DNA from 2 places in the Amycolatopsis sp. NBC_00348 genome. Region 1 is predicted to be linked to the other one. Evidence: riboswitches for the same ligand, from Rfam matches in the RefSeq annotation. Region 1 holds a riboswitch; the other holds the start of a gene.
What was found. Region 1 has a riboswitch for cobalamin ahead of OHS58_RS15025 (prenyltransferase/squalene oxidase repeat-containing protein). Riboswitches for the same ligand answer to the same signal wherever they lie in the genome.
Positions count from the first base shown of each region.

Region 2: linked by a shared signal. The riboswitch ahead of metE (5-methyltetrahydropteroyltriglutamate--homocysteine S-methyltransferase) and the one ahead of OHS58_RS15025 (prenyltransferase/squalene oxidase repeat-containing protein) in region 1 are both predicted to bind cobalamin.

Region 1 is NZ_CP107994.1:3,547,703-3,551,097, forward strand. It holds gene OHS58_RS15025 (prenyltransferase/squalene oxidase repeat-containing protein) at 1-1,765, opposite strand, end outside; adenosylcobalamin (AdoCbl) riboswitch at 1,833-1,981, opposite strand; gene OHS58_RS15030 (hypothetical protein) at 2,191-3,072, shown strand; gene OHS58_RS15035 (serine hydrolase) at 3,177-3,395, shown strand, end outside.
Region 2 is NZ_CP107994.1:5,149,481-5,152,875, reverse strand. It holds gene metE (5-methyltetrahydropteroyltriglutamate--homocysteine S-methyltransferase) at 1-1,339, opposite strand, end outside; cobalamin riboswitch at 1,439-1,632, opposite strand; gene OHS58_RS21840 (ribonucleotide-diphosphate reductase subunit beta) at 1,681-2,754, opposite strand; gene OHS58_RS21835 (ribonucleoside-diphosphate reductase subunit alpha) at 2,834-3,395, opposite strand, start outside.

The sequences.
Region 1 (3,395 bases):
CGGTGTCGGTGAACTCGCCGGACGCGGTCCGCAGCGCGGCGAGGTCGGTGCGCAGCTGCCCGACGGCCTCCGCGTCCGCGCCGGATTCCGGGAACCGGGCGACGATCTGCAGCTTGGCCAGGGGTTCGGCGTAGGCGGCCTGGCCTTGCTCGTAGGGCGCGCCGTGGGCGTAGGCCCGGATCGAGTCCGGGCTCAGCAGGAACCGTGACGCCCGGGCGGCGGCGTCCGGCTGCTGCCCGAGGGTGTGCAGGGCGAGCACGAGATCCGCCGTCAGGTCGTAGTCGACGAAGGTCTTGCCGTCCTGGGCGACCTCGACGTGGTCGCCGTCGACGAGCCGGCTCGCGAGGTAGCCGCCCAGCCGGTCGGCCGGGGTCGGGCCGGTCACCGGCGCCGGGGCATCGACGGGGACGACCACGGTGCCGCGCGGCGAACCGGGCCGCACCGCCGGGGTGCCGGCCTTCGGGCTCACCGGCGGCTTCACGGCGTGATCCCCCGTCGGCGCGGGCTTTTCGCCGGGCGGCGGTGGCGGCGGACCGGGCGGGCTGCAGCCGGGGTCCGGCTGCCTCTGCGCTCCGGCGTGGCCGAGGGTGAGGTCGTGGAACCCGACCTGGGACAGGCCGAGCGCGGCCTGCGCGCTCGCGCGGATCCAGGTGTCGAGCCCGCCGATCCCGGTGGTGCGCGCGGCTCGGTACTCGGCCGGGGTGTAGGCGATGGCGCCGAGCTGATCCCCGAGCGGGGTGCCCGCGTCGGCCGCGGTCGCTTCGGCGGACTTGAGGAACGCGGTCCCCGAGGCCATCGCGGCGTCCGCGCACCCGGCGTCGGCGAGCGCCTGCACGATCAGGCCGGTGCTGTTGGTGTTGGGCGCTTCGGTGCCGACGCCGCCGCCCCAGCCGCCACTCGCGGTCTGGTGGGCCTTCAGCCACCGCACGGCCTTGGTGATGGGCGCGTCGAGGTTCGCCGCGCCGGCGTCGCGGGCGGCGAGCATCGCGGAGAGTGCGATACCGGTGGCGTCGCCGTCCGGCGTCGACTGGTCGAACGGTTTGCCCTCGTCACACGTCGAGATCCGGTGGCCGTCCGGTGTCACCTGGTCGCCGGTCTCGGTGGTGGGGATGAGGCCGAAGAAGATCCGGAAGAAGCCGTCCGAGCACTGCTGTTTCAGCATCGTGTCGATCACGAGCCGATCGGTGAGGCCGGCGCCCGCCAGCCCGATCACGGCCAGGGCCTGGCCGAACACGTTGGCGTTGTTGCTGACGAAGTCCTTGAAGTCGGGGTTCTTCGAGTAGTCGCTGACGCGGCCCTTGTCGACGCCCGAGCGCGCGATCGTGCCGAGGGTCTCGGCGACCATGTCGTGCCCGCCGAAGGACCTCGGGTCCCGCCCGGCGATTTCCGCGGCGACCAGCACCTTCGCCGCGGCGCCACCGGTGATGATCGCGTCGTAACCCTGGCCGGGGACGAGGCCGTCCCACGTGTAGTAGTCGGTGGCGTGGTGGTCGTCGTCGAGGTACTTCACGATGGGCGCGGCCAGCGCGCCGTCGCCGGAGGCGTACATCGCGAAGAGCGTGTCGATCATCAGGCCGTGGTCGGGCAGCGCGCCACCGAGCGGGTTCTGCAGGGTGCCGTCGGGCGCGAGCTGCGCGGCGAGCCACTTCGACGTCGGCTTCGAGGCCGCGAGATCGCCGGCGAAGGCCGGGGTCACCGAGCCGACGGTGAACACGACGACGGCGGACACCCAGGCCGCGATGGGCCTGAACCGCTTGCCGGCCACGTGATCCTTCCTCTCCCCAGACGCCGGCGCGACACACACAGGGAGAGACCGGCCCCCACGGGAGGCCGGGCGTCCACCCACTGCTGGCGCGACAGCGGTTCGACAAACACCTGCCCGAGGCGGTAATCCGACTCGTCACCCCAAGGTGACCCACGGTTGCGCGACAGTGCCGGACTTCGACCGGCTTCCCCTGCCACGGGCAGAAAACATGAAGTTGTACTGACTGAGCGAGCCGACACTAACACCTGGTCAGCCGAACGGGAACGGCAGAACTCACGTCGCCTTCACCACACCGGGACGCGCGCGGCCGTCCGGACAATCTCGAAGACAACTGCAACAGAACGCGGGGCAGGTGGCCTCTTGAGAGGTGTGCGGTGCTTGAGCGCGCTGCACGTCCAGCTCGACGAAGGCAAGGAGACCGTGCCATGACCGACCTCGACGAGGTGCGCCGCGCGTCGGACGCCCAGGAGCCGCCGGCGTCCGATCCCGACGCCATGGTGACCGTCGCCGGCCGCCGGATCCGGCGGCGCCACACGACCAGCGTCGCCGCGGTGACGCTCGCGGTGGCCGCCGTCGGCGCGGGGGTCTTCTGGGCGCAGGACCGCGGTACCGCCGCGGTGCCACCGGCCACGCTCGCGAGCCCGCCGTCCGCCACGGTGACCCAGCCGCCGGCCGCCGGGAAGGTGCCCCCGGCCGCGCCGGCGATCAGCCTCGAGGACAGTTCCTGGGACCTGCTGTTCTGGGCGGTCCAGCCGCATTTCGCCGGCCTGCACTACGCGCAGGATCACCGGTACGCGTTCGAGATCGACGTCCGGGACGGCACCGCGCCCCACAGCGCACTGGCCACGAAACCCTCGGCGGCGGACCAGATCCCGCACCCGCAGTCGGTCATGTGGCAGGACGGACCGAACCGCTGGATCCGGGTGACGACCACAAAACCCGTGACAGCCCCGGAAATGCTGGCCCTGCTGGGGAAGATCCACGCCACGCCACCGGTGATCGCGTCGCCGCTCAAGTCGCTGCACGTCCCCGACGGGCAGCAGGTCGGCACGTTCACCAGCGAACCCGAAACCAACACCCTGGTGCTCTGCCCCGCCTCCGAGGTCGGGAAGACCCCGCTCGACCCCCGATGCTTCTCCCTGACGGTGTCGCTGACCAACAGAGCCGCGGACAGCAGCTTTCCGCAGGACCCGCTGCCCGTGCACCAGCACCGGAAGCTCGGGACCTACACCCTCGAAATCGACAGTTCGCGCGCCAACGAACAGGCCGCGCTGGCGTTGCTGAACTCCGTTCAGCTCAATCGCTGAGAATCAGCGTTACTACCGGATTCTGATTTTCCGCATTCCCGAAAGCGCACTCGAATTGCCGTGATTTCGCGGCATCGATCCATGACCCAGGCGAGGGAGTTTCGATGCGTAATTCCGCGCTCGTCGTCGTCCTGGTCGGTGTCATCCTCGGCGCGCTCGCCGCGGCGGTCTGCGTTCGTTCCGCGAACGTGCCCGCCGCGGCGGGCACGTCACCGGCGCCGGACGTCCCGCCGTCGTTCCCGAGGACGCGGGCGGCCACGCCGGTTCCGGAGGCGGCCGAGGTGGCGGTCGACGTCCGGGGCGAATGGTCCTGGGCGTTGCGC
Region 2 (3,395 bases), 1.6 Mb from region 1:
CGGCCTTGTGCGCGGCCCGCGCCTTGCGCACTTCCACGGTCTGCGGGAACGACCCGATCGTCGTGCTCGGCAGCGGCGGCAGGTTCAGCGCCGCCTGCTGCGCCGCGGCCCGCGTGGCGTACGGCGCGCGGACGGCGTGCCCCGGGCGCAGGTCCGCGAGCCGGGCGCGCACCCGGTCGTCGGCCAGCTCGGCCGCCGACGCGCGATCGGCGACGACCCGGCGGGCCGCCGTCAGGTCGACGTCCTCGCCCGCGAGCGCCTTCCCGAGCAGGACGACTTCGTCGACCTTCTGCTTCGCGAAGGCGAGCCAGCCCTTGAGCCGCGGGTCGAGGTCCTCCCGCGAGACGTCGTAGGGGACGTGCAGCAGCGAGCACGACGTCGACACGCTGACCTTCGCCGCCGCGCCGAGCAGGGTCGCGGCCCGGCTCAGCGCCTTCTGCGGGTCGGTGCGCCAGACGTTGCGGCCGTCGACGACGCCGGCCAGGACCTCCTTGTCCCGCAACGCCCCTTCGGCCGCCACGGCGTCCACAAAGGACTCATCGGTGACCAGGTCGACGGCGAGCGCCTCGATGGGGGAGCGGGCCAGCACGCCGAGCCCGCGGCCCAGGCCGCCGAAGTAGCCCGCGACCAGCAGCTTCGGCCGCGCGGTCTCCTTGCCCAGCCGGTGGTAGGCGCGGATGAGCGCGTTCAGCTCGTCTTCGGAGCGGTCACCGGCGAACGCCGGCTCGTCGAGCTGGACCCACTCGACGCCCTCGTCGTGCAGCTGCCGCAGCAGGTCGGCGTACGCGTCGAGCAGGCCGTCGAGCAGGTCCAGCGGCCGGAACCCCTCGTCGCCCTTGCTCAGCAGCAGGAACGTCACCGGCCCGACCAGCACGGGCCGCGTCTCGATGCCCAGCGCGCGGGCTTCGCGGTACTCGTCCAAGGGCTTGGAGCCGGTGAGCGCGAACGTCGTGTCCGGGCCCAGTTCGGGGACGATGTAGTGGTAGTTCGTGTCGAACCACTTCGTCATCTCCATCGCCGGGGCGTCCTGGACGCCGCGGGCGGCCGCGAAGTAGGTGTCGAGCTTCGACAGGCCGAGCCCGGTGAAGCGCGCGGGCAGCGCGCCGAACAGCTCGGCGGTGTCGAGCACCTGGTCGTAGTGCGAGAACGTGTTGGACGGCACGGAGTCCAGCCCGGCGTCCCGCAACGCTTGCCACGTCTGAACCCGCAGCTCACGGCCGGTGGCCAGCAGCGCGGCTTCGTCGTTCTTGCCCGCCCAGTAACGCTCGAGGGCGCGTTTGAGCTCCCGGTCCGGACCGATCCGGGGGTAGCCCAGCACAGTGGTGCCGATTTCGGTCACAGCTCTCTCCTCGCGAGCTCGTTCGAGGAGTCCGGACGCGCGCGGCGGCGAGCGTTTCGGTGCGTGCCCATCCCACGAGGCCCGGACTCGCGCACGCCGTCGGCGCACGCACCACGGGCAGGTCTTCGGACTCGTGGGCGTACCGCTCGCGCCTACCGGCCGTCGCTTCCCAAGCTCGCGCTCAGTGCTTACATGACGGCTTTCGTTCCCACTCACCGCTGCGGGGCAGTCCCGGATTCACACCGGGTTCCCTGTTGCCTCGACAGAGTGTGACCTCACACACAACAAAGCTCGGCCACGCCCTGGCGAACCAGTGGCGTGGCCGAGCCTAGCCGGAGAACTCAGTCCCAGTCGAGGGCGCCGCCCGACTGGTACTCGATGACGCGCGTTTCGAAGAAGTTCTTCTCCTTCTTCAGGTCCATCGCCTCGGACATCCACGGGAACGGGTTCTCGGTCTCGCCGAAGATCGGCTGGAGGCCGATCTGCTGCGCGCGCCGGTCGGTGATGAAGTGCATGTACTGCTCGCACAGCTGCGCCGACAGGCCGAGCATCCCGCGCGGCATGGTGTCACGCGCGTACGCGACCTCCAGCTCGCACGCGTCCTTCAGCATCCCGCGCACCTCTTCCTGGAACTCTTCGGTCCACAGGTGCGGGTTCTCGATCTTGATCTGGTTGATGCAGTCGATGCCGAAGTTCAGGTGGATCGACTCGTCACGCAGGATGTACTGGTACTGCTCGGCGATGCCGACCATCTTGTTGCGGCGGCCGAGCGAGAGGATCTGCGCGAAGCCGGTGTAGAACCACATGCCCTCGAAGATCACGTAGAACGCGACGAGGTCACGCAGGAACGCCGTGTCGGCCTCCGGCGTCCCGGTCTCGAAGTCCGGGTCCTCCAGGTGCTGCGTGTACTTCAGCGCCCACGCGTCCTTGTCCGAAATGGACGGAACCTCGCGGTACATGTTGAACAGCTCGCCCTCGACCAGGCCGAGGCTCTCGCAGATGTACTGGAAGGTGTGCGTGTGCACGGCTTCCTCGAACGCCTGGCGCAGCAGGTACTGGCGGCACTCGGGGTTGGTGATCTGACGGTACACCGCGAGCACGATGTTGTTGGCCACCAAGGACTCCGCGGTCGCGAAGAAGCCGAGGTTGCGCTTCAGCATCTGCCGCTCGTCCTCGGTGAGGCCGTCGGTCGACTTCCACAGCGCGATGTCGGCCTGCATGGCGACCTCGGTCGGCATCCAGTGGTTGTTGCAGCCGGCCAGGTACTTGTCCCACGCCCACCGGTACTTCATCGGCAGCAGCTGGTTGACGTCGGCGCGCGCGTTGATCATGCGCTTGTCGTCGACGTTGATCCGGGCCGCCCCGACCTCGATCTCACCGAGGCCGGTGACGCCGGTCGTCTCCACGTTGGTCATATCGCTCACTTCGGCAGGTGGGCTCGTGAGTGGTAATGAGGGTTAGAACCCTCATTACCACTCACGAGCCGGGGCGGGCTTACTGGCAGGCTTCGCAGTCGGGGTCGTCGATGCGGCAGGCGGCACCTTCGGTGGTGACGAAGTCGACGTCCGTCTTCGGCAGCTCCTTCGGCTCCGGCTTGGCGGCCGGCGCGGTCACCAGGATCGCCGGGACGGCCGCGGCCGGCGAGGGCGCCGGGGCCGGGGTGGCCGCCGGAGCCGCCGGGGCCGCCGGGGCCGCCGCGGGAGCCGCGGTGGCGGTGGCCGTGCCGGCCGAGACGGCGTTCAGCTTGCCGTCGGTGCCGCGCAGGGTGCTCTTCTCCACGTGCGTCGCGGACTGCGCCCGCAGGTAGTACGTGGTCTTGAGGCCCTTGTGCCACGCGTAGCGGTACAGCTCGTCGAGCTTGCGGCCGCTCGGCGCCGCGATGTACAGGTTCAGCGACTGCGCCTGGTCGATCCACTTCTGGCGCACCGAACCGGCGTCGACGATCCACTTCGACTCGATCTCGAACGCCGTGGCGTACAGCGCCTTCAGGTCGTCCGGCACCCGGTCGATCTTGCCGAGGCTGCCGTCGAAGTACTTGAGGTCGCTGACCATGACC